Regions from separate parts of the Brevibacillus sp. GCM10020057 genome, predicted to be linked through region 2. Evidence: a T-box and tRNA genes for the amino acid it is inferred to sense, from the RefSeq annotation. Region 2 holds a T-box; the other regions hold tRNA genes.
The links. A T-box is a leader RNA that pairs with one kind of tRNA and senses whether it is charged. The one in region 2 lies ahead of tyrS (tyrosine--tRNA ligase), so its partner is inferred to be a tRNA-Tyr.

Region 1: it has a tRNA-Tyr gene. The T-box ahead of tyrS (tyrosine--tRNA ligase) is inferred to sense a tRNA for this amino acid. The anticodon was not compared.
Region 3: it has a tRNA-Tyr gene. The T-box ahead of tyrS (tyrosine--tRNA ligase) is inferred to sense a tRNA for this amino acid. The anticodon was not compared.

Annotation. Positions count from the first base shown of each region.
Region 1 is NZ_JBHUJW010000012.1:77,460-86,783, reverse strand. It holds partial or broken rRNA gene ACFSO0_RS04980 (23S ribosomal RNA) at 1-165, shown strand; tRNA gene ACFSO0_RS04975 (tRNA-Asn) at 219-294, shown strand; tRNA gene ACFSO0_RS04970 (tRNA-Thr) at 302-377, shown strand; tRNA gene ACFSO0_RS04965 (tRNA-Glu) at 397-470, shown strand; tRNA gene ACFSO0_RS04960 (tRNA-Val) at 558-633, shown strand; tRNA gene ACFSO0_RS04955 (tRNA-Met) at 702-778, shown strand; tRNA gene ACFSO0_RS04950 (tRNA-Asp) at 867-943, shown strand; tRNA gene ACFSO0_RS04945 (tRNA-Thr) at 1,052-1,127, shown strand; tRNA gene ACFSO0_RS04940 (tRNA-Tyr) at 1,133-1,217, shown strand; tRNA gene ACFSO0_RS04935 (tRNA-Lys) at 1,230-1,305, shown strand; tRNA gene ACFSO0_RS04930 (tRNA-Leu) at 1,379-1,465, shown strand; tRNA gene ACFSO0_RS04925 (tRNA-Gly) at 1,498-1,573, shown strand; tRNA gene ACFSO0_RS04920 (tRNA-Arg) at 1,728-1,804, shown strand; tRNA gene ACFSO0_RS04915 (tRNA-Pro) at 1,832-1,908, shown strand; tRNA gene ACFSO0_RS04910 (tRNA-Leu) at 1,935-2,022, shown strand; tRNA gene ACFSO0_RS04905 (tRNA-Gly) at 2,035-2,108, shown strand; gene ACFSO0_RS04900 (sensor histidine kinase) at 2,474-3,631, opposite strand; gene ACFSO0_RS04895 (TerC family protein) at 3,846-4,496, shown strand; gene ACFSO0_RS04890 (YkoP family protein) at 4,566-5,150, shown strand; gene ACFSO0_RS04885 (MGDG synthase family glycosyltransferase) at 5,150-6,274, shown strand; gene ACFSO0_RS04880 (alpha/beta-type small acid-soluble spore protein) at 6,371-6,574, shown strand; gene ACFSO0_RS04875 (DUF421 domain-containing protein) at 6,653-7,513, shown strand; gene sleB (spore cortex-lytic enzyme) at 7,624-8,271, shown strand; gene ACFSO0_RS04865 (S-layer homology domain-containing protein) at 8,430-9,324, shown strand, end outside.
Region 2 is NZ_JBHUJW010000041.1:236,882-246,205, forward strand. It holds gene ACFSO0_RS13105 (acetoin utilization protein AcuC) at 1-94, opposite strand, end outside; gene ACFSO0_RS13110 (acetoin utilization AcuB family protein) at 91-735, opposite strand; gene ACFSO0_RS13115 (N-acetyltransferase) at 771-1,403, opposite strand; gene ACFSO0_RS13120 (transglycosylase domain-containing protein) at 1,475-4,618, opposite strand; T-box leader at 4,739-4,981, shown strand; gene tyrS (tyrosine--tRNA ligase) at 5,031-6,308, shown strand; gene rpsD (30S ribosomal protein S4) at 6,509-7,108, opposite strand; gene ACFSO0_RS13135 (S-layer homology domain-containing protein) at 7,381-9,324, opposite strand, start outside.
Region 3 is NZ_JBHUJW010000006.1:229,291-238,614, forward strand. It holds gene dnaN (DNA polymerase III subunit beta) at 1-411, shown strand, start outside; gene yaaA (S4 domain-containing protein YaaA) at 470-685, shown strand; gene recF (DNA replication/repair protein RecF) at 702-1,820, shown strand; gene remB (extracellular matrix regulator RemB) at 1,832-2,116, shown strand; gene gyrB (DNA topoisomerase (ATP-hydrolyzing) subunit B) at 2,120-4,045, shown strand; gene ACFSO0_RS02865 (MarR family winged helix-turn-helix transcriptional regulator) at 4,248-4,700, shown strand; gene ACFSO0_RS02870 (MFS transporter) at 4,762-6,057, shown strand; tRNA gene ACFSO0_RS02875 (tRNA-Ile) at 6,384-6,460, shown strand; tRNA gene ACFSO0_RS02880 (tRNA-Ala) at 6,492-6,567, shown strand; tRNA gene ACFSO0_RS02885 (tRNA-Asn) at 6,605-6,680, shown strand; tRNA gene ACFSO0_RS02890 (tRNA-Thr) at 6,686-6,761, shown strand; tRNA gene ACFSO0_RS02895 (tRNA-Glu) at 6,831-6,907, shown strand; tRNA gene ACFSO0_RS02900 (tRNA-Val) at 6,991-7,066, shown strand; tRNA gene ACFSO0_RS02905 (tRNA-Asp) at 7,085-7,161, shown strand; tRNA gene ACFSO0_RS02910 (tRNA-Thr) at 7,178-7,253, shown strand; tRNA gene ACFSO0_RS02915 (tRNA-Tyr) at 7,312-7,396, shown strand; tRNA gene ACFSO0_RS02920 (tRNA-Gln) at 7,415-7,489, shown strand; tRNA gene ACFSO0_RS02925 (tRNA-Lys) at 7,497-7,572, shown strand; tRNA gene ACFSO0_RS02930 (tRNA-Leu) at 7,629-7,715, shown strand; tRNA gene ACFSO0_RS02935 (tRNA-Gly) at 7,740-7,815, shown strand; tRNA gene ACFSO0_RS02940 (tRNA-Arg) at 7,970-8,046, shown strand; tRNA gene ACFSO0_RS02945 (tRNA-Pro) at 8,074-8,150, shown strand; tRNA gene ACFSO0_RS02950 (tRNA-Leu) at 8,169-8,250, shown strand; tRNA gene ACFSO0_RS02955 (tRNA-Gly) at 8,257-8,330, shown strand; tRNA gene ACFSO0_RS02960 (tRNA-Ser) at 8,340-8,428, shown strand; tRNA gene ACFSO0_RS02965 (tRNA-Met) at 8,449-8,525, shown strand; tRNA gene ACFSO0_RS02970 (tRNA-Trp) at 8,527-8,600, shown strand; tRNA gene ACFSO0_RS02975 (tRNA-His) at 8,621-8,696, shown strand; tRNA gene ACFSO0_RS02980 (tRNA-Arg) at 8,718-8,791, shown strand; tRNA gene ACFSO0_RS02985 (tRNA-Leu) at 8,801-8,885, shown strand; partial or broken rRNA gene ACFSO0_RS02990 (16S ribosomal RNA) at 9,162-9,324, shown strand, end outside.

The DNA.
Region 1 (9,324 bases), on a different contig from region 2:
GGATAAGCGCTGAAAGCATCTAAGCGTGAAGCCCCCCTTAAGATGAGATTTCCCACAGCGTCAAGCTGGTAAGACCCCTCATAGACGATGAGGTTGATAGGTTCGGTGTGGAAGCGCGGTAACGCGTGGAGCTGACGAATACTAATCGGTCGAGGACTTATCCACACACCCTTGGCAAGCATGCAGATCCAGTTTTGAAGGTGCGAATCCTTCATTATTCCTCGGTAGCTCAGTTGGTAGAGCAATCGGCTGTTAACCGATCGGTCGGCGGTTCGAGTCCGTCCCGAGGAGCCATCTTTATGCTCCTGTAGCTCAGTCGGTAGAGCGTTTCCATGGTAAGGAAGAGGTCGCAGGTTCGATTCCTGTCGGGAGCACCAGCAAAATTTTCGCATGTATGGCCCGTTGGTGAAGCGGTTTAACACAGCAGCCTTTCACGCTGTCATACAGGGGTTCGAATCCCCTACGGGTCACCTGAACATACCTCACGAGCAATTGGGCTCCCCGCAATGAGTGGCGAATTTGCTGCAGAGCATAGAGGCTTCTTTGCGAGGGGACATGGAGGCTTAGCTCAGCTGGGAGAGCATCTGCCTTACAAGCAGAGGGTCGGCGGTTCGATCCCGTCAGCCTCCACCACCCTGTTGATCAACGAAAAGCGCAGCGTCTTGTCGTAGAGTCGACACTTGGCCGTACATGGTCATCGTCGCGGGATGGAGCAGCTCGGTAGCTCGTCGGGCTCATAACCCGAAGGTCGCAGGTTCAAATCCTGCTCCCGCAACCAAATTTTTCCTCTGGTACTATTCGATCACGTATCGGAATTACAGGGAATAGAAGCATCTGTATCGTGCAACCAATGCTTCTTTTTAAGTGGAGCTGTGGTGAAGTTGGAGTTCACGCCGGTCTGTCACACCGGAGGTCGCGGGTTCGAGTCCCGTCAGCTCCGCCATTTCTCACTACTCAAAGAAATGGCGGCCATCAATGGATATGAAAATGTTAAAACATATTTAAGAAATCATTGAATATCCGGAATGGTTTTGATAAAATAGACAAGTACGCCGGTATAGCTCAATTGGTAGAGCACCTGACTTGTAATCAGGGGGTTGTGGGTTCAAGTCCTATTGCCGGCACCATTTGCGGGGAGATAGCGAAGTGGCTAAACGCGGCAGACTGTAAATCTGCTCCCTCTGGGTTCGGCGGTTCGAATCCGTCTCTCCCCACCACGTATATTTCGAGAGCCATTAGCTCAGTTGGTAGAGCATCTGACTTTTAATCAGAGGGTCGAAGGTTCGAGTCCTTCATGGCTCACCAGTTTTTTCTTCCTGTATCGCGAGGCACAGCTTGGCAAAGCGTGACTGGTCGTTCAGCGAAGACAAGTACACATGCGGTCGTGGCGGAATTGGCAGACGCGCTAGATTCAGGTTCTAGTGGTGGCAACACCGTGGAGGTTCAAGTCCTCTCGACCGCACCAAACCACCCCGAATACCAATTTCAACGTTGCATGCGGACGTAGCTCAATTGGTAGAGCGTCGCCTTGCCAAGGCGAAGGTCGCGGGTTCGAGACCCGTCGTCCGCTCCATGATGATCTTCAGGTCTCTCACCCGTACCGGGTTCACCCTCGAAGATTGGACAAAGGAGAATCGCTCGGGTACTACAGATCCGGCTTGTCAGGAAGCGTTTCGACGCAGCGGCGCCGGTTGGAAGCGAGACCCGTCGTCCGCTCCATACAATATGTGCCCTTAGCTCAGCTGGATAGAGCGTTTGACTACGAATCAAAAGGTCGGGAGTTCGAATCTCTCAGGGCACGCCACTCTTAAAATAAAGAAGCATGTACAGTCGGGAAGTAGCTCAGCTTGGTAGAGTACTTGGCTTGGGACCAAGGGGTCGCAGGTTCGAATCCTGTCTTCCCGACCATGATTTGCCCATCATTATCTAGCTTTGCCGGGGTGGCGGAATGGGCAGACGCAACAGACTTAAAATCTGTCGGGAGTTTCTCCCGTACCGGTTCAAGTCCGGTCCTCGGCACCATCACAATGACATGCGGGTGTAGTTCAATGGTAGAACCCCAGCCTTCCAAGCTGGTCGCGTGGGTTCGATTCCCATCACCCGCTCCATACGAATGAACAGGGAGCTGATTTGGTTGCCCTGTTTTTTTGTTTGTGCTTCTACTTTTCTTGCCGTCCCATCGGCAAGGAAGCCCGCTATCTGTAAGCGTCTTTGAAGAAATGCTTTTGGTGACCTTGGGAAGTCGCTTTTTGCCGGAAAGAAGGCACAAAAAAGGATCGGGGCAACCGTTTCAGAACGGACTGCTCAGATCCTGGGCTTGTCGAAGTGTGTCTAATCTTTTTGGTGGTAGAAACATATGTTTTCGTGTAGAGTAGGCTGTAGATCGTTTACCCACACGATAGGTAACGGATCTCTTGCCTTGCCTCCTGATTTCAGGAGGCTTTTTTTATGTGCATGCAAAGATCAAAGCATATCAAAACTGCTGCTCCCGGTTCTCGCTCGTCTCGAGAGGCAGGGAGACGATAAAGCGCGTGCGTACCTCGTTGGAGTCGCAGTGAATGGTTCCGTTATGCTTCTCAATAATATTTTTGCAAATCGAAAGACCGATGCCTGTCCCGTTTTGTTTCGTCGTGAAAAATGGCTGAAACAGATTCTCGACAATTTCGGGCGGGATCATTTCGCCGTTGTTCTCCACGCTCAAATACAGCCAACCATCGGAGGTAGTAGAAATGACCTGGATGCATTTATCCGTCCGGTGCTGGACTGCATCGATCGCATTGTTCAGCAGATTGACGATCACTTGCTTCAGTCCTTCTTCATAACAAGCAAGCGAGCAGGGGTGGATTTGTTTTGCAAAGTGAATGTTTTCTCCCAAAAGGCGCGGAGTGATGAGCAATTCCACTTCTTCAAAAAGGCTTTCTACTTGAACGGTCTTGAATATTTCATCCAGGATCGGTTTTTTCGAGAAGCTCAAAAATCCCGTCAGTTGACGATGCAAATTTTCAAACTCGTGCATGATGACCTGGATGTACGACTGGAGCTTTGCCTGTCCTTTGGTAGACTCGCTGATCAGCTTGAGGAAGCCTTCGATTGCACAGAGCGGATTGCGCAGCTCATGAGCCATGTTAGCGGCGATTTTGCCGAGCATCGTCAATTTGTCGTTGTGCAGGTAAGAGATCGTTTCTTCCTTTTGAACCAATTCCTCGTTCATCATCTGCTCAAAATGGTACACGGCCCAGAAGACACTCTCGTCCATCGCCTTCCCGAGCTGGTTTTCCAGATAGAGCATATCTGCAGGAGACAATGACCATTTATGAAGTTCGGGCTGAACGACTCTCCAAAAGACGTTCCGATACAGTTGATATGTGCGCAAAATGGAGGAGAAGGGGAATTCCTGAGAGCGCAACCACTCGCCCATATCCAGTGACCAGGCTTGCATATCCTGATCCACATCTTCCACCAGATAACGAGCCAAGAGTACCGTGCGCTTTTCTGCAAAATCACGGGGGATTGTTACAGGAATTTCCATACTACGAACAATTTCTTGCATCCACAACGTAGTAATATTTGGCGCCATATCTAAAATTTTCCTCGAAATGTCATACAAATTAAGCGTCACAGTGTCCACCATCTCTTATCCACCCCACTAAAATCGTATAAGAAAAGGGGGCGGAAAGACAAGGTATAAATCTCCTAAATTCGCAATAAAATGATTTTTTTGTTGAACTTTTCATCTACAAAATCCGCCAAAAGCTTCCTTATTTCGGAAAAATATTTAATCATTAGTCCGATTCTAGTCGCATAAAGTAGAATGGACAAACGTTGGTGGACCAGGGGAGGCAAGGATGGAGGAGCATTTTTGGCTGGGACTGGTGCATATCTTTCTGATCGATCTCGTGCTGAGCAGCGACAATGCCGTCGTGATCGGAATGGCTTGCCGGGGGCTTCCACACAGAGAGCGAGCCTGCGCGGTCATGTACGGAACATTAGGCGCCATCGGGCTGCGCATATTTTTGACAAGCTTGACGACCTGGATGCTTGACATACCGCTAGTCAAAGCGACCGGCGGATTATTGCTGCTCTGGATCGCGTGCAAGCTGATTATAGGGGAAAACGAAGAAGTGGCGGAAGTTTCGCGCAATCATACGGTGGGGCAAGCTGTGCGGACGATCATTTTGGCGGATTTTGTGATGAGCCTGGACAATGTGCTGGCAGTCGGTGGCGCGGCACACGGGGAATTGTGGCTGGTCGTTCTTGGGCTTTTGATGAGCATTCCGCTGTTGATGTGGGGGAGTGCCTGGATTGCTCGTCTGATGAACCGCTTCTCGTGGCTGGTCATCCTGGGGGGAGGCATTCTTGCGTTCACCGCTGCGGATATGTGTCTGGAGGACCCTTACATATGGAAATGGATCAATCCGCTTATGCTCAACCACGCGTGGCTTCCCGTCATCATCGCCGCCCTCGTCATGGCGTGGGGACGTATGAAAAGGGCGTAATCCGGTGATGGAAATGCCTGAATCTGGGGCATACTACAACTAAACATGGCAGAAAGGAACCGGATGCAGATGAATTCGAGTCTTTTGATGCTCTGGGGGGTGTGGGACAACATTTATCAGCGCTGCACGCGGCTGCGCTACATCGAAAAGGGAGCCAATATTTTTCGTGTTGTTCCGCTTCGTTATCGAGGGGAGACACTCGTCACCACCGATCATAAACGAATCCACAACGGTGATCTGATTCTCAAGATCCACATTCATAACTACTACTTCGCAACCCTCTGTAAAGGGGTCAAGGATGACCTCAAACTGGCCTTGCTCCTGCGCCGTCATATCATGCAGTCGCTGCCGAAGCTGGCGCATTACCTGGAGACGTTGGAGAACAAGGAGGATATAAAAGGAATTGTCGGCACGACGATGCTGCATAAAGGGGTGCAGCCCCTTGGCTTCTCCATCTCGGATGTGCCTATGAACTGGTTCTTCCGCTACAAACGGTGGTATTTGCGCCTCTTGTTGCGCATCATTCACCCGGATGGGAAAAGGCGGGTACAGGCGTGGAATCACGAGATGCCGTTGAAGCGCGTGTACATGTCCAAAGAAACACTGCTTGCAAGATACGGTTCTGGCAATCAGACGACGGGAGACACGAACTGATGGGCAGGCGTTTTGTACTCGTGACGGAAGAGTGGGCGGGCAGTGGTCACCGCATGGCTGCTCAGGCTCTGGCAGAAGAGCTGCTTCGGGAAAATGTTGAGTTTGTGCGAATCGTAGGTGGTTTGGAGACGGCCAGTCCCGCTTTGCTTGAGCTGTCCCGTTTTTTTTATGCGGCGATGCTGCGCTATGCGCCCCTGCTCTGGCAACGCATCTATGAGCGGGAGAAAATGTGGAGCAAGGCGCTGAAAAAGCCGCTTGGCTGGTGGCTGTCCCAACGGCTTGCGCAGCAAGTGCTGGAACGCGAGCAGCCCGATGTGGTTGTCGCTACGCATGCCTGTTGTCTGGCGGCGCTGGCAAGGGCCAAGCGCAGCGCAGCGCGGCCGTTTCATCTGGTGAGTGTCCCGACCGATTACCATGTGAACCATTTCTGGGTCGATCCGCTCGTCGATACGTACATCGTGGCCCATGAACAGCTGGCGGAAATATTGACCGACCGATACCAGGTGTCTGCGGATAAAATTCGCGTCCACGGTATTCCGGTGCGGCCGGCTTTTCGCGAGGCGCAGCAAATCGACAAGCCTGTCTGGAAGTCTCGCCTCGGTCTTCAGCCAAAGACGTTTACGGTCCTGGTGAGCGGAGGCGAGGGCGGTTACGGCGGGATCGAGGATGTGCTGCAGGCACTGGTGCAATTTTCCGAGCCGCTGCAAGTCGTCGTGGTCACCGGCAAAAACATGCGGCTGCAGGAAAAGCTGCAAGCATGGCTGAGCCGCCAGGGCCGCCTGCGCCACCTCGTCTGGATCAAGGGCTACGAGCCGCAGATGTGGCAGTGGATCGGGGCAGCAGATGCGTATATTTCCAAACCGGGTGGAATCAGCTGCGCAGAGGCGCTGACGCTGAAAACCCCGATCATTTTGTACAAGCCCTTGCCGGGGCAGGAGCGGCAAAACAGCGAATTTTTGCAGCGCAACCAGGCGGCGGCCGCAGCGGCGAAGCCTGCGGATATCCGCGACATCGTCAGCCGCTGGAGAGATCGGGAGGTGTGGGAGCAGGAGATCGAGAAAATGGAGCGGTTGCGTCGTCCGGAAGCCACCCGCGAAATCGCAGAATATCTGCTCAGGTTATAAAGCTATAAATTGGCAGTAAAATTCTTGCGCCATGACGAATGAACCGCTTTTCCTCCACACATATTAAGGCTACTAAACGAAGAGGAGGTGATACAGATGGCTAACAACAACAGATCCAGTAACAACCTGGTTGTGCCGCAAGCGAATCAGGCCCTGGACCAGTTGAAGTACGAAATCGCTTCCGAATTCGGCGTTCAGCTTGGTCCTGACACCACATCCCGTCAAAACGGTTCGGTTGGTGGAGAGATTACCAAGCGTCTTGTCTCCTTCGCTGAACAACAATTGGCTGGTCGTGGTTAATTGAATAAGCTGGATGGGGAAAGGCACCTGCGGGTGTCTTTCCTTTTTGGATTGCGGGATACAAAAGGAGGAAAGAAAATGCCGGATTGGCTCAACATAACGGTCCGTTCACTCGGAGCGCTGGTCTATTTGTTTCTCCTGACCAAGATGATCGGCAAAAGACAAATTCGCCAGCTCACGTACATCGAGTACATAGTCGGCATTACCATTGGTTCGATTGCGGCTTTCATGGCGACTGAGATGGACGGGCCTATTTACCACAGCATCATTTCTCTCACCATCTTTGCCACATTTCCCGTACTGAGCGAATGGTTGTCCCTGAAAAGCAAAAGGTTCCGCGATCTGATGGAAGGAAAGTCGACCATCGTCATTCAGGACGGGAAAATATTGGAGAACAATCTCGCCAAAGAAAAGCTGACCTCTGAAGATTTGCTGGAGCAGCTGCGCATCAAAAACGTCTTTCGTGTCGCGGATGTGGAATTCGCCATGATGGAGACGAGCGGCGAGCTGACGGTCATGCTGAAGTCCGAGCAGCAGCCCGTCACGCCGGGACAACTCGGACTGAACGTGCCGCCGGCGAAAGCGCCGCAAACGATCATCATGGATGGAAAAATCATGCAGATCCCGCTGGCTGCGATCGGGAAAAACCAGGAATGGCTGGAAACAGAGCTGAAGAAGCGCAACAAGACGGTGGAAGACGTCTATCTCGCCCAGGTGGACGAGAGCGGCAACCTGTACCTCGATTTTTTCAGCGATGCCGGCAGTAACAAGAAAAAGCCGCGCATTCAGGAGACGTACGAGACGTTGAAGCAGTGCCTGCAGGATCTGGAGCAGCAAGCCAACGCTGAACAAGATTCCCGGCTGCAGGCGAAGTACAAGGAGAGTGCAACGAAGCTGGAAGAAATTTTGCGGCAGATTCAGCCCCGCTACAAGCGCTGACGTTTGTGCGCCAGGCCAGCGCGGAGGTAGCCATTGGCGCTTTTGCCAGAATGCTTGAATTGAACCTTCTTTCGCCAGCTTGTAGAATGTCAGCGTAAGGAGGGACGTTTATGTTGTGGCATAAAAAGACGCTGACTACCTTGCTAATGGCCATTTTGATCGTGGTCATTGCGATGCCAGCGCAGTCGTTCGCAGCTGCTTCGCTGCAGCGAGGAAGCGTGAACGGCGATGTATGGGATTTGCAGTATCGCTTGCAAATACTCGGTCTGTATAAAGACGATCTGGATGGAAAATTTGGAGCCAATACCGCAAGTGCGGTCAAACAATTTCAAAGAAAATACGGCCTGCCCGCTGACGGCGTGGCTGGAACCCAGACTTGGAAAACGCTCAAAAAAGTGTCCGTCAACAAGACGGAGATGCAACTGCTCGCCCAATTGGTCTACGCGGAAGCGCGGGGGGAGTCGTATGTGGGGCAAGTAGCCGTCGCGGCTGTCGTCATGAACAGGCTGCGCTCCAGTGATTTTCCCGCCACGGTCAAAGGGGTGATTTTTGAGCCGTACGCCTTTACATCCGTAAACGACGGCCAATTCTGGCTGACGCCGAATGCGACTGCCTATCGTGCTGCCTGGGACGCGGTGAGAGGCTGGGACCCGACCAACGGGGCTCTGTACTACTTCAACCCGAATACGGCGACATCGGGCTGGATTTGGACACGCCCGCAGATCAAGCAAATCGGCAAGCACATTTTCGCCCGCTAACGGCAAAAAAGCGTTCTTGAAGGCAGACAGATCCGCTGGCCCCTTCAAGAGCGCTTTCTTTTGTCCAGGGAACTGGCAACAATTGTGCATTGTAATTGCCCGCAGGTTCGATAAAATATTTTGAAAGATGTGTCATATCGTAATATCGGAGGTCGATGATGAGGAAGGTACTGATCCTGGCCTCGCTGGCGGCCATGTTGATCGTGGGAACGCCAGTCGCAGAGGCAATGACAAATGAGATGAATTCTTCTACCCCGTATGTGGACATTGCAGGTCATTGGGCAGAAAAAGAGATTGAAAAATTATACATAGCGGGGACAGTCGGCCAGATGGAAGCATTCCGGCCGGATGATCCGGTGACCCTTGGCGAACTCATCACGATGTTCGTAAAGGCAAAAGGGATCGAACCGGTCAAAACGACGGAATCTGCTTTCGCGGATATTCCGGCGGACAGCTGGCTGGCGCCCTATGCGAATACGGCATACCGATTGGGAATCGTCCATGGGCAAAAGAAGGGCAGCCGGGTTTATTTGAATCCGGACAAGCAAGTGACACGTGAAGAATTGGTGTCCATTCTGGTCCGCTCCATGGGAGAGAGCGGAGCCGCGAATCAGGTGAATTGGACGGCAGCGATGCAGACTCTGGCCATGTACAAGGACGGAGGAAGCGTAGGCGAGGCGTATCAGCGGCCTCTCGTGTACGCCCTGGAGCATCGGCTGGTCAGCCCGTACCAGGACGGGACGCTCAAGCCGCTGGCACCCATGACGCGCGCAGAGGCGGCCACGTATGCTGCGCTTCATCTGCTCGAGCCGAAAAGCAAGACGGCTGCACCAAAAGTGCTGGCAAACGGGACGGCCTATCGTCAAAAGCTGACCGTAGAGACGACAGCCTATTGCTTCGCCAGCGATCCGACGGTCCTGTCCTATCTGGAGTACCCACTGCGCCCCGGAATTGTGGCGGTCGATCCGAGTGTCATTCCGCTCGGGAGCCATCTGTACATAGACGGATATGGCTATGCAGTGGCGGCAGATATCGGCGGCGCCGTCAAGCAGC
Region 2 (9,324 bases):
TGAGCAGCAGGCGGCGCTGGTTGAATGGATGTTCGTCATGGAAATAGTAGTTCGTGTAGTCAGGCGAGTAGATGAGGCGTGCGTTGCGGCTCAAAGAAGTCTCCCTCCTTTGGTCGGCCAGACGACGGCAAAGCCTTTGTCGGTGAGCTTCTGGATGAGGGGGCGAGGGTCGATCGTCTGTGCGCGGAAGACCAGGTTTTTCAAGGGCGGATTTTTGCCCGGGTAGACGAGTACGCTGCAAATATTGACGTGAGCGTCACGAAACACCTCTGTCACCTCGGCAAGCACACCCACACGGTCATCGACCTCCACCTCGATATGCGAACTCGGCTTGTTGACGCCAAACAACTCGATCAGGCTGGAAAACAGGTCCGATTCCGTAATCATTCCGACCAGCCTGCCGCCGTCGACAATGGGCAGCGAGCCGATTTTGTGCTCGTACACCTGTGCGGCGGCATCCTCGATAAAGTCGAGGGGATGGGCTGTGATGACTTGACGGCTCATGATGTCCGCAACGGGCTTGTGGAAGACCGTGTCGTCGTCTTCGTGCGTCAGCAGATGGGAAGGGAGGGCGTCGCGCAGGTCGCGGTCCGAGACGAGCCCCACCAGCTGCTCCTGCTCCAGCACGGGCAAATGCCGGATTCGATTGGTACGGAGCAGCAAGAGCGCCTCCCCGATCGTGGTGGAGGGACTTACCGTAATGACCTGTTTCCGCATAATATCCTCAATACGCATATGAGCAGCCTCCTTTTTTCTCCGAGAGAGCGTCATTAATACATAAAGCGGTTTTGAAACCGCATCGCATCAAAGGCTTCTACCGTCTCCGGCGGCACGCGCTTGCCGATTCTGGCCATCAGGCAGTTGGCGGGATGGGAGCAAATCTCCGGGTCATCAGTCGCCATCCAGGTCATGCCGACGCTCCCCATGACCTTTTCCATCACTTTCCGGTACTGCCATACGTCCAGTCCGGTCCCTTTCAAGTCCCAATGCCAGTAATACTCTGTCGTGATGATGACGTAATCCTCCATGGCATCGTCGGCAAACGAAACCTCCAACAGCTTTTTGGCGACGCCGGCCCCGCGAATCCAATGGCTGATTTCAATGGCTCCCAGCTCCAGCAGATCAGGCAGCCTGGCCTGCGACCAGCGTTCGAGCGGGTCCGGGTGAAGGAATGTGACGTATCCCAGGACGAGTTCTTCTTCCCGCGCTACGATGATGCGGCCTTCCGGAAGATCAGCGATTTCGATGAGGGCCTGATGCTGCTGCTCCGGTATGCGAAATGCCTTGAGCCCTTCATCAAAGCGGAGGGCGGCAAGCTCGCTTCCGGATATCGGGCCTTCGATCAGCAGTTCTTTGCCATTTGCGGTCATCCTCGCCGAATGATAACGCTTGATGTGGTCCATCCAATCACTCCTTGGTGCTTGTAGAAAAAGAGAGATGGCTAGAAGCAACCATCTCTGCATTTTCTGTCAGTTTATTCCTGGCCGCTGGCTGTTACGCTGTTGGAATGTGACGATTCTCCGTAACTGTTCACGGCGGTGACGTAGTAGCTTCCGTTTTTTGCATCCGTTACATGCGTGTAGCTTGTGGCGGACACGGTGTCGAGGAGCAGGTAACCGCTCGTGGCATCCGGTTTGAAGTAAATGTTGTAGGCAATGACTTGTTCGGCGGCTGCGTTGGCTTTCCACTGCAGTTTCCAGCCACCGCCCTCTGCCCGGATCGTCAAGGCTTTCGGGGTAGACGGAGGAGCAGTGGAGACATCTCCTGCGCCCGCCGGAGCCTCTCCGGGGTTTTGCGCAGGCTCTGCCGGTGTCGAATTGCCGGTCGAATCGTTCGTATCCTCTGGCTGGCCGGGCTCTGCATGGCCGACAGCCGCACTGGGATCAGGGAGCTGCCACGTTTGCGCCGAGCCATTCGCGGCGACGGCAGATGGCGGGGACTCGTGGCCCGCCACGTCTACGGCGGTCACGTAGTAGCCGACATCTCCGCCTGGCGCGCTTGTGTCCGTAAAGGTCAGGACGGACGGGTCCTTGACCGTGCCGATGCGCGTGAAGCCGCTCTGGCTGTCGGCGCGGTAGATGCGGTAACCGAGCAGATCGGCTTCCTTGGCGGATTGCCAGGAGAGCACTCTCTGCTTGTCCGATTTGCTTGCGACGAGACCGGTTGGCGCTTGCGGCGCGCCTGGCAGATCGGTACGCGGGTCTTCCTTTTCCGGAAGCCGCTGCTCCCAGTCAGGCGGATGGAGCGCCACCTTATTGTTTTTCTCCTGAATTTGCTCTTTGGTCGCGAGCGGATCGGGGGAGCGGTAGAAAATTCCTTCGGTGACAAAGTCATCCGGCGTGCCTTCCTTGGCCAAATACCGCTCGTCGTTGTAGGTGACCACGCGAGCCTTCTGATGGGAATCGTCGACCTTGGTCGGTACGAAGCGGCGATTGAAAATGTCGGTAATCAGATGGCCGGCTTCTTTGGAAAGGTCGCTCGGCAGCAGGCCGGACTTGGAGTCCACGGTCGCCGTGACGATTCCTTCCGGCTTGACGAACTTGGCATCCGGCGGCGACAGATTCGGCTGCTTGTCCAAAATTTCCTTCATGACCTTGCCCCAGACGCCCATCGGCACGTACTTGTCGGAGTCCGGCATCGGATACGGCTCGTCAAAGCCGACCCACACGCCCATGGACAGCTCCGGCGTGTAGCCGATGAACCAGAGGTCGTTGCTGCTGTTGGTCGTACCCGTCTTGCCCGCGACGTCCACTTTTTGCGGCACGTACTTGCGGATGTGTGTACCGGTACCGGAGTTGACGACGGTGCGCATCATGTCGGTAATCAGGTAGGCGGTCTGTTCGCTGTACACTTGCACCGGCTGCGACTCGTGCTTGTAGATGACCTTGCCCTGACTGTCCTCGATCCGTTCGATGAGGTAAGCGTCCACGAACGAGCCGTGGTTGGCGAAAGTAGCGTAGGCATTGGTCATTTCTTCGACGGTGGTGCCGTATGTAAGGCCGCCGATTACCCCGGTGGAAGCGTAGTTGTCCGCATCAACCAAGGTGGTGATGCCCATTTTTTTCACGTACTCGAGCGCGGTCGGGATGCCGACTTTCAGGTAGGTCTTGATCGCCGGGATGTTCCACGACATGCGCAATGCCTCGCGCGCGCTCATCATGCCCTGCCACTTGTTGTTCCAGTTCATCGGCAGGTGGGTGCCTTTCTGCCCGTCCGCCAGCAGAACAGGCGAGTCGTCGATCGGCGACGCCGGCTGCAGAAGGCCCAGCTCAAAGGCGGGAGCGTACGCAGCGAGCGGCTTCATCGACGATCCGGGCTGACGAGGGACCGTGGCGTGGTTCGTCTGTTCGACTTTGAAATCGCGTCCGCCGATCATGCCCAGGATGGCTCCGGTTTTGTTCTGGATGAGCATGGCGCCGACTTCTTCCAGCGCATTTTCGATTCTCTCCGTCTTGCCGTTGGAGCGTTTGATCGTGTAGGAGCGGTTTTTTCCGAAGTTGTTCGGATCGTTGGCGACAGCTTGCATGGTGGCGTAGACGTTTTTGTCGATGGTGGTGTAGACCTTGTAGCCGTTGCGCAAAATGTCGCGCCGCTTTTCTTCTATTAGCTGGCGGTACTCGTTGCGGTCGACCGATTCCTTGTCTCTCCCTTTTTCCGCGAGGTCTGCATCGACGAGCTGGCGCGCCGCGCGATCCTCGATTTCCATCATCAGGAACGGCAATTCGCGGTAAGCCTGCTCGGTAGGCTGGGCCAGCGATGCCTTGAGATCGGTCTTGCTCGCGGTATCGTACTGGGCCTGGGTGATATATCCGTTTTCCAGCATCCGATCGAGCACCATCTTCTGGCGCTCCTTGCCGCGCTGATAGCTTTCGGTTCCGAACGGGGAGTAGGCCCCGGGGTTTTGGATCATCCCGGCCAGGTAGGAGCTTTCGCTAAGGTTCAGCTCTTTGACGTCCTTGCCAAATATCCCTTTGGCGGCAGCCTGTACACCGTAGACATTGGAACCGTTCGCATTTTTCCCGAAATAGATTTCGTTCATGTAGGCTTCCAGAATCTGATCTTTGGAAAACATGCGCTCGATTCGCAAGGCGTCGAAGATTTCCCGTGCTTTGCGGGTATGGCTGACTTCCGCCGAAAGAATCGTATTTTTGACGAGCTGCTGGGTAATGGTGCTTCCACCCGTGACGACGGGCTGGTTGGTGAAGTCCTGGAGTGCTCCGCGGATGGTTGATTGTACGACGATCCCGTTGTGGTGGTAAAAGTTTTTGTCTTCCGTAGCGATGATGGCATTGATCAAATAGGGTGAAACGTCTGCCTTTTTCACCAATCGCCGGTCGCCCTCTTCGGCCCGCAACTGGCCGATCAAGGAGCCGTCGTTGTAATAGGCGAAGCCAGTCAGATAGTTCGTGAAAATCTTTTTCTCCAACTCTTCCTTGCTGCGCACAGGCTCGTCCTTCACCAGTGCGGCGACATAACCTGTCACGATTCCTCCTGCAACGAAGCCTCCCATGAGCCCCAGCAGAAACAGCAGTTGAACGACCATCCAGATCGTTCTGCCACGGCTTCTGCGGCGTTTTTTCTTCGTCGGTTCAGAGGAAGAATTGTGGCTGTTCGACATAGTCTATGACCCCCTAGCATACACCCTGATTATACCATAGGAGGAACCTGGAGGATAGGAGCGGAGAAGTTGACAAGCGGGGAGTCGCTGTGTAAGAATAACGTTATATGTTTGCAAATGAAGTGGACGTTGAACGGCACAAGTAGCGAGTGACAGTCGGAGCAAAATGGGAGCCGGTGGCGGTCTTCCTGCCCAGAGAGCTGGTGGTCGGTGCGAACCAGCCCGTTGCACATCGCGAATTACAAGTCGGGAGTCTTCCGGTCAGAGCCGGACGGAGCAGGCCGTTATTCTGTATCGAGCGGAAAGGATGCAGCAGCATCTTTTCAACTAGGGTGGTAACGCGGGTTTAATCTCGTCCCTTTTTGGAGGGGCGGGATTTTTTATTTATCGCATGTCAAAGGAGCTGTCCATGATGAGTGAAGTTGTGCAAGAGAACAAGGAGAAGTTTGTGCTGACCGAATCACAGAAGCAGGAAGTGGAGCGCCAGCTGGCGATCATCCGCCGCGGCGTAATGGAAATCATCCCGGAGGAGGAGCTGCGCCGCAAGCTGGAGCGCTTCGTCGTGACCGGACAACCCCTCAAGGTCAAGCTGGGGCTGGACCCGTCGGCGCCTGACATCCACGTCGGGCATACCGTCGTGCTGCAAAAAATGCGCCAATTCCAGGAGCTGGGTCACACCATTCAGCTCTTGATCGGCGATTACACCGGACGGATCGGCGACCCGACAGGCAAATCGGAGACGCGCAAGCAACTGACCGAGGAGCAAGTGAAGGTCAATGCGCAAAGCTACGTGGAGCAATTCGGCAAAGTGCTGGATGCAGACCGCATTACGGTCCATTACAATTCGACCTGGCTGGCTCCGCTGACGTTCGAGAACGTGCTGGAGCTGGCGGCCAAGACGACCGTCGCGCGCATGCTGGAGCGCGATGACTTCCAGAAGCGCTACAACAACAACCTGCCGATTTCCGTGCACGAGTTTTTCTACCCGCTGATGCAGGGCTACGATTCTGTTGCGCTGGAGTGCGACATCGAGCTGGGCGGAACCGACCAGAAATTCAACCTGCTGATGGGTCGCAATCTGCAAAAGGAATACGGCCAGGAGCCGCAGGTCATCATCACCATGCCGCTATTGGAAGGGCTGGACGGCGTGCAGAAAATGTCCAAAAGCCTGGGCAACTACATCGGCGTCAACGAAGCGCCGAATGAGATTTACGGCAAAGCGATGTCTGTGCCGGACGAGCTGATGCTCCGCTACTACGAGCTGGCGACAGACATCTCCAACGAGGAGCTGGAGGCGCTGCGCAATGGCCTTGCAGACGGCAGCATCCATCCGCGCGATGCGAAAATGAACCTGGCGAAAACGTTCGTGCGCATGTTCCACGGAGAAGAAGCGGCGCAGGAAGCAGAAAACTACTTCAAGACCGTATTCCAGCAGCGCGCCCTGCCGACCGATATTCCGGAAGTCACCGTCGACCTGTCGGCTTACGAAAACGGGGAGGCGAACATCGTCAATCTCGCTTTTGACCTGAAGCTCGTTGCATCCAAAGGGGATGCCCGCCGCATGGTGCAGCAGGGCGCCGTGAAGGTGAATGAGGAGAAAGTGGACGACATCAACCGCACCGTGAAACTGGAGGACGGCATGGTCGTTCAAGTAGGGAAGCGCAAATTCGCCAAGGTGAAGTTAAGCTGAGGCAAATGGGTTTGTGATCGGGAAAAAGGTGTCTGGGAGCAGCGCAAACGGCTGCACTGACACCTTTTTTTGCCGCGCGCAACTCTTTCCGGCGTTAGGAGTGCAAGATTATGGATGTCGTCAGCACAAAGCGGACTTATAACAAATAAAAAAAGAGTAGGCCGACGAGCGGCGCTACTCTTTTTTGCTCTTTCCGTCGATTAACGGCTGTAGAACTCAACGATCAGAACTTCGTTGATTTCAGCTGGCATTTCTTCACGGTCAGGCAGACGAGTGAAGGTACCTTCAGCTGCAGCATCGTTGAAAGAGATGTAGTTTGGCAGGAAGCTGCGGCTTTCCAGGGAGTTCTTGATGATTTCCAGACCGCGGGATTTTTCGCGGATGGAGATCACGTCGCCTGGTTGTACGCGGTAAGACGGGATATTCACCTTTTTGCCGTTTACCAGGAAGTGGCCATGGTTTACCAGCTGACGAGCAGCAGGGCGAGTTGGAGCGAAGCCCATGCGGTATACCAAGTTATCCAGACGGGATTCCAGCAATTTCATGAAGTTTTCGCCCACTACGCCAGCCATTTTGCTAGCACTTTCAAACGTGCGGCGGAATTGTTTTTCGTTCAAGCCAAACATATGGCGCAGTTTTTGTTTTTCTTGCAACTGGATTCCATACTCGCTCATTTTGCGGCGGTTGTTGTGACCATGTTGACCTGGAGGGAAGTTGCGTTTGATGTCCTTTCCTGTACCATCGAGGGAGATACCCAGACGACGGGCCAGCTTGTGACGAGGTCCTGTGTAACGTGACATGTTTTCATTCTCCTTTAATGTGGATTCGCAGGTGTTTACTTCCGGCAGGTTAGTTCCTTCTTTATCTACACGAACTTCGGACGGTAGCGTTTCCGCATCGTGCTCCTCGCAGGTAGTTCAGCCGCTGCCTGAAAGGGAAGAAACTAAGAGGGTTGATCCTTCCGTTTTTACCTGCAATCAATGCTACCCTGTACACATACTATCAATAATACAAGGGCAGATAGAGAGAAGTCAAGGAAAAGAAAGATCCGTCCGGCACCGGAGCAGGTGTTTCAGTCGGATTTGGCCTCCATCGCGGCAGAAGCGACAGGCTGCGCGTCTTGCTCTCCCCGTTTTTCCAGGAAGCGGGTAAAGGCTATGGCAGCATCGGCACGGGAGACGGCCGCTTTCGGCTGGAACTTTTGCTTGTCAGCCGTCATGATGCCCAAGGTCGTGGCGATGACGATCGCCCCGCGGTGCTGCGTGCCTGCGATGTCCGTGAGGTTGGACTGGAACATGGACGAATAGTTTGCGAGCTTGCTGTAGCCCAGTGCACGTACGATCATGTCTGCCAGCTCTTCGCGAGTGATCGGCTCATCCGGATTCAGCTTGGCCGCGCTCTTGTTGAGCAGGCCGCGGTCCACGGCGGCTTCTACGGCAGAGAAGTAGCGGGAGCCGGTTGCTACGTCGCTGTAGGTTGCCTTGCGCTGTGCCGTGTACGTCGGGAAAAAGCGGCCGTTGTTCAGACTGATCATCAGCATTTCGATCATCTCGCCGCGTGTAATCTGCTTTTGCGGCATGATTTTGCCGTCGATCAGGGAGAGCGCATCGTATTCGTACATCAACATCAGCTCTTTCTCGGCGGGATGCCCTTTCAGGTCAGACGGCTCGATCCGATGCAGATTGATGACTTTGCCCGACGACTGGGAGCGCCATTCCCCTGTGGCGGCGTCCAGATAGTACGCCTGCTCATACGGCGTGACAGTCGCCCGGTACACCAGTTTGGCAGAGCGTTGCGGCACGTAGGACGGGGTCGCTTCCATTCGTTTGCGGTCTTCGTCGGCAAGCGGTGTCAGTACGTATACAGGTTCGATCTGGGTTTCCTTTTCCCAGGCGGATACGGCTTCCTCTTGTGACAGATGCTCGCCCGGCTTGGCCGGATATGTCTCGCTGCCGAATTCGGAGAAGTAGGAGACAAGCTCGCCCGTACGGGTATCAAAGGTCAGGGAAGCGGAGCCGGAAGCGGCTGCGATGCCATCCAGATAGCGCCTGAAGGACACGCTGTAACGATCCGGGGAGCCGTAGGACGCATCGTCCTGGTTGCGATCGACCCAGTAGAGCTGATTGGCTGCGGTCGGGGTCCATTTGCGGACCATTTCGATCGCCTTGGCTTTGAACGCGTCTGCATTGACTTTTTTGGCCGGGCTGTCATCCGTCTTCAGCAACCGCACGTCCTTGTTGAAAGCGTAAACGTCGCCAGTCTTGGCGTCGATCGACACGTACGCGTAGCCGCCGTTGCGATTGTCTTTTTCCCCGTACTCCAGATTCCAGACAGGGCGGTTCCCCCGGTAATCCTTTTCGCTGTAATTGGCAGAGCGCAGCTCGTACTGGCTAAGGTCAAAAGTCGCGGAAGCCAGTTTGGCCGCTTCATCCTGCGAGAGCGTCGGGCCGCTGTAGCGGGCAGGCAATGCTTTTTCGCTCACCGGTTCGGGCTCCTGCGCGGTATCGAGCGGAGCGAGGGAGGAAGCAGACAGGGCAGTGCCGTCTGCGGCGTCGATGTAAAACGTGAACGGATCCTGGTAGGCCAGGACAGGCTTGTTGCGATCCTCGCCCTCTTTTTCCCAGGGCAGGACATAGGTGAGGCTGGCAGTCGCCTGGGCCGTCATCCGCTTTTCGGCTTCCTCCTGGGTAATCGTCTTGGCTGGTTTGTCAAACTGGACGTCGTTCCACGTCAGCGAATACCCGACCACATCTCCGGCGCTGTTGACTGTAATGTCCGCGCTGTTGTCCGGGAAGAGCACGCCGTCTGCCACCCGGACGAACCGGAAGTAATAGGAGACGTCGGCGTTCAGCGGCGTCTTGGGGGCAGGCATGTCACGCATGTACAGCCGTGTCTGCTGCGCTTTGCCGGGGTTGTACTGCGCCAGGAAGCTCTCCGCCTTCTTGCGCGCATCCTCGTAGGAAATACGCTTGGCGTAAGGGATGTTCGAGGCTCCCTGCACGTAGCGGGAGTAAGC
Region 3 (9,324 bases), on a different contig from region 2:
CGCCTGCTGGAGGGCACTTACCCGGACACGACCAGGATCATTCCGCAAGGCAGCAAAACCGAGATCACGGTGAGCACCAAAGAGTTTTTGCAGTCAATCGAGCGGGCTTCCCTGCTCTCCCGCGAAGGCAAATCCAACGTGGTGAAGCTGGTCACGCTTCCGGACGGAAGTGTGGAAATCACCTCCAATGCTCCGGAAATCGGGAAAGTTACGGATATCCTGATGCCGAAAGCCATGAACGGTGAAGATCTGAAGATTTCCTTCAATGCGAAATACATGATTGATGCGCTTCGTGCCATCGACAGCAGCGAAATCAAAGCGAGCTTCACTGGCCCGATGAGTCCGTTCGTGATTCGTCCGACCGACCACGACTGGACGCTCCATTTGATTTTGCCAGTCCGTACTTACTAGACAGATCATGTGTTTTTCGTAAACGACCTTTTTTACGTAAAAGAAAGGAGGCCCTGCTATGCGTGAGGTTTCCATCAAGACCGAATATATCGCCCTTGGGCAATTTCTAAAGCTGGCTGACGTCATTGATACAGGAGGCATGGCCAAAGCATTTCTCGCGGAGGTTCCCATTCGCATCAACGGCGAGCTGGACAATCGCCGCGGCCGCAAGCTGTATCCTGGCGATGAAGTGGAGATCGAAGGCTTCGGCCGTTATCAGGTGGTCAGTCGCTGAGAGGAGAGCGTGATTCTTGTTTCTCAAGAACCTTTCGCTTGCCAACTATCGCAATTACAAGTCCCTGTCCTTGTCGTTTGAAGGCCCGATCCAACTGTTTATTGGCAACAATGCGCAGGGAAAAACTAACGTTCTGGAGTCGATCTACGTACTCGCCCTGGCCAAATCCCATCGCACGCCCCGGGACAAGGAGCTGATTGCGTGGGAAGCCGACTATGCAGCTGTCCGTAGCGATGTTCTTCGTCGCTACGGCTCTGTTCGTTTGGAGCTGCAGTTGACAGCCAAGGGAAAGCGGGCCAAAATCAACGGGATGGAGCAGCAAAAGCTCAGTGCCTATGTAGGGGCGCTGAATGTCGTCATGTTTGCGCCGGAGGATCTGTCCATCGTGAAGGGAGCGCCTGCCCAGCGCAGACGGTTTATCGACATGGAAATCGGCCAGGTCTCCCCGACGTATCTGTATTATTTGAGCAATTACAACAAGGTATTGCAGCAGCGGAACCAGCTTTTGAAGGACTTGGCGATGAAAAAGAGCCAGTCTCTGGAAATGCTGACAATTTGGAATACCCAATTGGCCGATTTAGCGGTAAAATTGTTACGGAAGCGTTTTGAGTTCATTCGGAAGCTGGAGACGTGGGCGAGGGAGATCCACACCGGCATTACCGACGGCAGGGAAACGCTCTCTTTGCATTATGAAAATTCTTCGCCCGTCACAGAAGATATGGCGGCGGAACAGGCAGTCGACGTCATGCTGGATGCCTATGAAGAAGTGCGCGACCGGGAAATTATGCGCGGGAGCACACTGATCGGGCCGCATCGCGATGATTTTTCACTCAAAGTGAACGGCATGGATGTGCAAACGTACGGCTCGCAGGGGCAGCAACGCACCAGTGCGCTGTCTATCAAATTGGCAGAAATCGAGCTGATTAAAGAAGAAGTGGGCGAGTACCCCGTTCTTTTGTTGGATGATGTCTTGTCAGAGTTGGATGAACATCGGCAGACCTTGCTGCTCGAGACGATCCAGGATCGTGTACAGACGTTTGTAAGCACCACGGGTGTGGAAGGCTTAAAGCATCAGGTTCTCCAGCAAGCCTCGCGTTTCTACGTGAAGGAAGGGAGCATATCGGGGGAAAGGTAGGGAAGACAGGAATGTTTATTCACATTGGTGGGGATACTGTGGTGAGCACGAAGGAAGTCATTTCCATTCTTGATCATCAGACGATGAAATCCTCGAAAATCAACAAGGCTTTCTTGCATGAAAAGCGGAAAATGATCGTGGACCATAGCGAGGAAGAAACGAAGTCCTACGTGATCACCCAGGACGCCATTTACTGTTCACCTATTTCTTCTCTGACGCTGAAGCGACGCGCTCAGTTCGTGGACAGCTTGGATCAGGTTCCCTTTGCACAAGCTGAAGTGGAGGAGTTGACGTAAAGAGTGGATCAAATGACGACGAAAGATACAAACTACGACGCCAGTCAGATTCAGGTGCTGGAAGGTCTGGAGGCCGTGCGGAAACGCCCCGGGATGTACATCGGGTCGACCAGCAGCCGCGGTTTGCATCACCTGGTGTGGGAGATTGTCGACAACGCGATTGACGAAGCGCTTGCCGGGTATTGTGACAATATTTTGGTAGTCATTCAGCCGGACAACTCCGTCTCTGTAACCGACAATGGCCGGGGGATTCCTACGGGCATCCATGAAAAAACCGGCAAATCGACGGTCGAGACTGTACTGACGGTCTTGCACGCGGGCGGTAAATTTGGCGGCGGCGGATACAAAGTGTCCGGCGGTTTGCACGGGGTGGGCAGCTCCGTAGTGAACGCGCTGTCCGAATGGCTGGAAGTCGAAGTCAAGCAAAACGGCAAAGTGTACTACATGCGCTTTACAATGGGAAGTCCCGATGCAGATCTGGCCGTCGTCGGTGAAACGGAAGAGACTGGCACGAAGGTAACATTCAAGCCGGACCCGACGATCTTTACAGAGACGACGGTGTTTGAATACGAGACTTTGCAAAAACGCATTCGTGAACTGGCTTTCCTGAACAAAGGATTGCGGATCACGCTGAAGGATGCCCGTCCCGGCCAGGAGCGGGAAGAATCGTTCCATTACGAGGGCGGGATCGTGCAGTTCGTAGAGTACCTGAACAAAAACCGGGAAATTCTGCACGACGAAGTTATCTATTGCGAAGGGGAAAAAGAAGGCCTGCTGGTAGAAGTCGCCCTGCAGTACAACGACGGCTACTTGAGCAATATTTATTCCTTCGCCAACAATATCAATACGCATGAAGGCGGAACGCACGAGACCGGCTTCAAAACGGCTCTGACTCGTGTCATCAACGATTACAGCCGCAAGTTCAACTTCCTGAAGGAAAAAGATCCGAACCTGTCCGGCGATGACGTGCGCGAAGGAATTACGGCGATCATTTCCGTCAAGATTCAGGAGCCGCAGTTTGAAGGCCAAACCAAAACCAAGCTGGGCAACTCGGAGGCGCGGAGCATTACCGAATCAGTTTTTGGTGAACGCTTCAACACCTTCATGGAGGAAAATCCGGGCATCGCCAAAAAGATCGTGGAGAAAGCCCTGATGGCTTCGCGTGCCCGTGAAGCGGCTCGCAAGGCGCGGGAGATGACGAGGCGCAAGAGCGCACTCGAGGTCAGTTCGCTGCCGGGTAAACTGGCGGATTGCTCCTCCAAGGATGCCTCTGAATCCGAACTGTTCATCGTAGAGGGAGACTCTGCGGGCGGTTCTGCCAAAATGGGCCGTGACCGCCACTTCCAGGCGATTTTGCCGCTGCGCGGAAAAGTGCTGAACGTGGAGAAGTCACGACTGGACAAAATTTTGGCGAATAACGAGATTCGCGCGATCATCACCGCGCTCGGCACCGGTGTAGGCGAAGACTTCGACATTTCCAAAGCGCGCTACCACAAGGTGGTCATCATGACGGATGCCGACGTGGACGGATCTCACATCCGTACGCTGCTGCTTACATTCTTCTATCGCTATATGAGGCAGCTGATTGAAGCGGGCTACATTTACATTGCCCAGCCGCCTCTCTACAGCATCAAGCAAGGAAAACAGGTGTACTACGCCTATACGGACCAGCAGCGCGATGAAATTCTTGCGACGCTGAAGACGGTGCCGAAGCCAAGCATTCAGCGCTACAAAGGGCTGGGTGAGATGAACGCTGAACAATTGTGGGAGACGACCATGGACCCCCAAATGCGAACGCTTCTGCAGGTAAATCTGGAAGATATCATGGAGTCGGATAGCGTATTTGAGACGTTGATGGGCGACGAGGTAGAGCCGCGCAGGGAATTTATCGAGCAGTATGCTGCGACTGTGCGAGACCTCGACATTTAACTGTCATTTTTCACCAATAACCGGATTTGTTTCATAGCAAGCGAAAGGCTCACTTCTCCACATGAACAGGGGGAGCGAGCCTTTTCCTTTGCTTCCACAAAATGTATCGTTTCGGGATTGACAGTTCCAATTGTTGCTCTTATCATTTGTTGTACATACAAAATAAAAAATCATCAAGCCTGCCCCACGTGGAGGAAAGAAAATGACCAGTCCAATGAATCAAGAACCACAAAAGGATGAAGCTTTTCTGGAAGACTGCCTGTACTTTACCGCAAACCGTCTGAGCCGGGCGATTACGCGTATGGCCGACGAGGCGTTTGCCACTACAGGATTGACGCCCGCTTACGGCTATCTCATTCGTCTTGTGATTGGCTCTCCGGGCATTACTCAAAAGGAACTCTCAGAAAAGCTGTCCATTACTCCTTCGACGCTGACCCGTTTCGTCGACAAGCTTGAGGCAAAGCAGCTCGTGGAGCGTAAAGTTCACGGAAAGACCGTCATGGTATACCCGACCGAGAAAGGTGTCGAGTTGGGACCGGCTCTTCGCCAGGCGTCGAAAAAGCTGAAGCGGCTCTATGAGGAGATCCTTGGTAAACAACTCAGCGATCAGTTGACGCAGTACCTGGCGTCATCAAGCAAGCAGCTGGAAAAATAATCAGCTGACATTCATTTATATTTTGTATGTACAAACAAATTTATAAATGTGGGGTGCATGTATGGATTCTCTGAATGCGCAAAATGGCTGCAAGCCCAAGTCACGTGTCTACTACGGCTGGATCATTGTCCTGTTGACCTTCGTCACTCTTTTGGTATCCGCCGGGATTCGAGCGCTGCCAAGTATTTTGCTGGTACCTTTCCAGGATGAGTTTGGCTGGAGCCGAGGAAGCATCTCCAGCGTTCTCTCCATGGGGATTTTTCTGTACGGCCTGGTCGGTCCTTTCTCCGCTGCTTTGCTCTTGCGCTTCGGCGTCCGCAAAGTCGTCGTCCTGTCTCTTGCCGTGTTAGCCCTCAGCCTGGCTTGTACTCCTTTTATGACTGCTCTTTGGCAATTTGAGCTTCTTTGGGGGCTTGTCTCAGGTCTTGCTACCGGGATGATGGCCAATGTTCTCGGTGTGACCGTGAGTAATCTGTGGTTTGTCAAAAACAAAGGGCTCGTCGTAGGCTTGTTGACTGCGAGCGCCGCTACCGGTCAATTGATCTTTTTGCCTTTGATGGCGAAGCTGACAACGGACTTGGGCTGGAGATACGCGATTTTGGCGACTGTTCTTGTCCTGATCCTCGTCCTGGCTGCAGTTGCGATTTGGATGCGAAACCACCCATCCGACGTAGGCGTGGCTCCTTATGGAACCGATGAAGTCGTGCCGCCGACACCATTTACCGGCAATATCTTTTTGGAACCCCTGCAAAATCTGCGCTATGCCATGAAAAATTCGACCTTTTGGTTGCTCGCGGGAACCTTCTTCTTCTGCGGTTTTTCCACGAATGGCCTGATCGGAACGCACCTTATCGCCGCCTGCGGAGATTTTGGGTTGCCGGAAGTAACTGCAGCCGGGCTGCTCGCCATGATGGGATTATTCGATCTTGCCGGCACGACGATCTCCGGCTGGCTGTCTGATCGCTTTGACAACCGTTGGCTCCTGTTCTGGTACTACGGACTGCGCGGCTTGTCCCTGATTTTCTTGCCGTATGCCCTGGATTCCACACCGACGATGCTCATCATCTTCTCCGTTTTCTACGGCCTGGACTGGATTGCGACTGTACCGCCGACTGCCAAGCTGTCCAGCCAAGTGTTTGGCAAAGAAAAGTCAGGAATGATCTTTGGCTGGGTCGTCGTTGCGCACCAGATCGGGGCTTCTGCCGCGGCTTATGGTGCAGGCGTCATGCGTGACTGGCTTGGCACGTATGCAGAAGCTTTTATGATCGCCGGCTTTCTCTGCTTCTTCGCTTCGCTCATGGCGGTCAAAATCAAGAAGCATGTAGATGCGAAAAAGGCTTCTGTCATGCAAGCATAAGATTCGCACTCGCGTGTTGATTATTTTCGGATATTGATGTGCTACTGAAATCCGGTTATATTTGAAAATAAGCACGGGTGTTATCGTGCTGATTTTATCGAGTATAACTCCACAGTGGACTGGTACGGTCAAAGAATACTGGACTCAGCTGTTCAGGTGATGTATTCTTATACGTTTCCGGACGGCTGGGTCTATTTTTTGGCAGCAGGTTTTTTCTCAGTTTTTTCACCTTCGACCTACGATTTTTTTAGAAAGAGAGAAAAAATTCACTTTTCCTATTGCGTGGTTTGAAAAAATATGCTAGATTAAAGATCCAGGCGGAATACGGGCCTATAGCTCAGTTGGTTAGAGCGCACGCCTGATAAGCGTGAGGTCGGCTGTTCGAGTCAGCCTAGGCCCACCACTTATACAGAACGCTCGAGAGTTTCTTTCATGGGGCTGTAGCTCAGTTGGGAGAGCGCCTGCCTTGCAAGCAGGAGGTCATCGGTTCGATCCCGTTCAGCTCCACCATTTCTTCGCATAGGCTTCGGTCTGGAAATCGAATTATTCCTCGGTAGCTCAGTTGGTAGAGCAATCGGCTGTTAACCGATCGGTCGGCGGTTCGAGTCCGTCCCGAGGAGCCATCTTCGCTCCTGTAGCTCAGTCGGTAGAGCGTTTCCATGGTAAGGAAGAGGTCGCAGGTTCGATTCCTGTCGGGAGCACCATTTCATTCCTAGAAAAGTGAAGTAAGCCGGGTGTTTGCGGCGGTTTCTTTTCGGGATGAATGCCTTTATGGCCCGTTGGTGAAGCGGTTTAACACAGCAGCCTTTCACGCTGTCATACAGGGGTTCGAATCCCCTACGGGTCACCATCATATACCCCACAAAGTGAAGCGGATGCTTTGCAGCAACACCGAGTACTTTGCGGGGGCCCCAACAACAGTTTGGGGAGTATGGAGGCTTAGCTCAGCTGGGAGAGCATCTGCCTTACAAGCAGAGGGTCGGCGGTTCGATCCCGTCAGCCTCCACCATTTTTGATAACTGCACATGGAGCTGTGGTGAAGTTGGAGTTCACGCCGGTCTGTCACACCGGAGGTCGCGGGTTCGAGTCCCGTCAGCTCCGCCATTTTATATACTAATATGCCGGTATAGCTCAATTGGTAGAGCACCTGACTTGTAATCAGGGGGTTGTGGGTTCAAGTCCTATTGCCGGCACCACTCCATAAATCTGCTGAATGCAGCATTGATGTATGGGCAACCTTATAAAGGGCAAGCTGGGGAGATAGCGAAGTGGCTAAACGCGGCAGACTGTAAATCTGCTCCCTCTGGGTTCGGCGGTTCGAATCCGTCTCTCCCCACCATTTTGAAATCTTGGCTGTTGGGGTATAGCCAAGCGGTAAGGCAACGGACTTTGACTCCGTCATTCCTAGGTTCGAATCCTAGTACCCCAGCCATTTGCATGAGCCATTAGCTCAGTTGGTAGAGCATCTGACTTTTAATCAGAGGGTCGAAGGTTCGAGTCCTTCATGGCTCACCAGTTTTCACTTCCTGTATCGCGGACGAAACTTCGCGTGAAGGACTCCAAGTTGATATGCGGTCGTGGCGGAATTGGCAGACGCGCTAGATTCAGGTTCTAGTGGTGGCAACACCGTGGAGGTTCAAGTCCTCTCGACCGCACCAAAATTTCACTTTTTTATAAAGTATGCGGACGTAGCTCAATTGGTAGAGCGTCGCCTTGCCAAGGCGAAGGTCGCGGGTTCGAGACCCGTCGTCCGCTCCATGATGATCTTCAGGTCTCTCACCCGTACCGGGTTCACCCTCGAAGATTGGACAAAGGAGAATCGCTCGGGTACTTCAGATCCGGCTTGCCAGGAAGCGTTTCGACGCAGCGGCGCCGGTTGGAAGCGAGACCCGTCGTCCGCTCCATACAATATGTGCCCTTAGCTCAGCTGGATAGAGCGTTTGACTACGAATCAAAAGGTCGGGAGTTCGAATCTCTCAGGGCACGCCACTCTTAATAAAAAGAAGTATGTACAGTCGGGAAGTAGCTCAGCTTGGTAGAGTACTTGGCTTGGGACCAAGGGGTCGCAGGTTCGAATCCTGTCTTCCCGACCATTTTTTACAACTGTATAGGCCGGTGTGGCGGAATGGCAGACGCGCGCGACTCAAAATCGTGAGGGAAACCGTGGGGGTTCAAGTCCCTTCACCGGCACCATATTTTGCGGGTGTAGTTCAATGGTAGAACTCCAGCCTTCCAAGCTGGTCGCGTGGGTTCGATTCCCATCACCCGCTCCATTTTTTTGCGGAGGGATACCGAAGTGGTCATAACGGGGCGGTCTTGAAAACCGTTAGAGTGCAAGCTCACGCGGGTTCGAATCCTGCTCCCTCCGCCATATTTGTTACCAGATTACGTGGCGGCGTAGCTCAGATGGCTAGAGCGTTCGGTTCATACCCGAAAGGTCGGGGGTTCGATCCCCTCCACCGCTACCATAGGGGCATAGTTTAACGGTAGAACGAAGGTCTCCAAAACCTTTGGTGTGGGTTCGATTCCTACTGCCCCTGCCAAAGAACTGTATAGAATCATGGCGGTCGTGGCGAAGGGGTTAACGCACCGGATTGTGGCTCCGGCACTCGTGGGTTCAAGTCCCATCGATCGCCCCATCTTTTTTCTAAATAACATATGTCTCAGTAGCTCAGCTGGATAGAGCATCCGCCTTCTAAGCGGACGGTCGGGAGTTCGAATCTCTCCTGAGACGTTTATTCATGCGGTCGTGGTGGAATTGGCAGACACACCATCTTGAGGGGGTGGCGGGGCGACCCGTGCGAGTTCGAGTCTCGCCGACCGCACCATCTATACTTTTGAAATTAAGTTTGAAAATGCACTTGATTTTAAGAGTTGGACATGCTATATTGTAAATCCACCCGCTAGACGATGTGTAGTGAGGTGGAACAAATTGAGTAAGATTAAAAAAGTTATTGACTTACTCAAGATGATTTGGTAATCTAGAGTCCTGCGGTTGATGCCGCGACACAAAATGCTCTTTGAAAACTGAACAGCGAAAGCGTTGATGAGTCTATCATTTAATGATTTGCCAGCTTGAAAAAGCGATGAACCAGAAACAAACTTTATTGGAGAGTTTGATCCTGGCTCAGGACGAACGCTGGCGGCGTGCCTAATACATGCAAGTCGAGCGAGTCTCTTCGGAGGCTAGCGGCGGACGGGTGAGTAACACGTAGGCAACCTGCCCGTAAGACTGGGATAACATAGGGAAACTTATGCTAATACCAG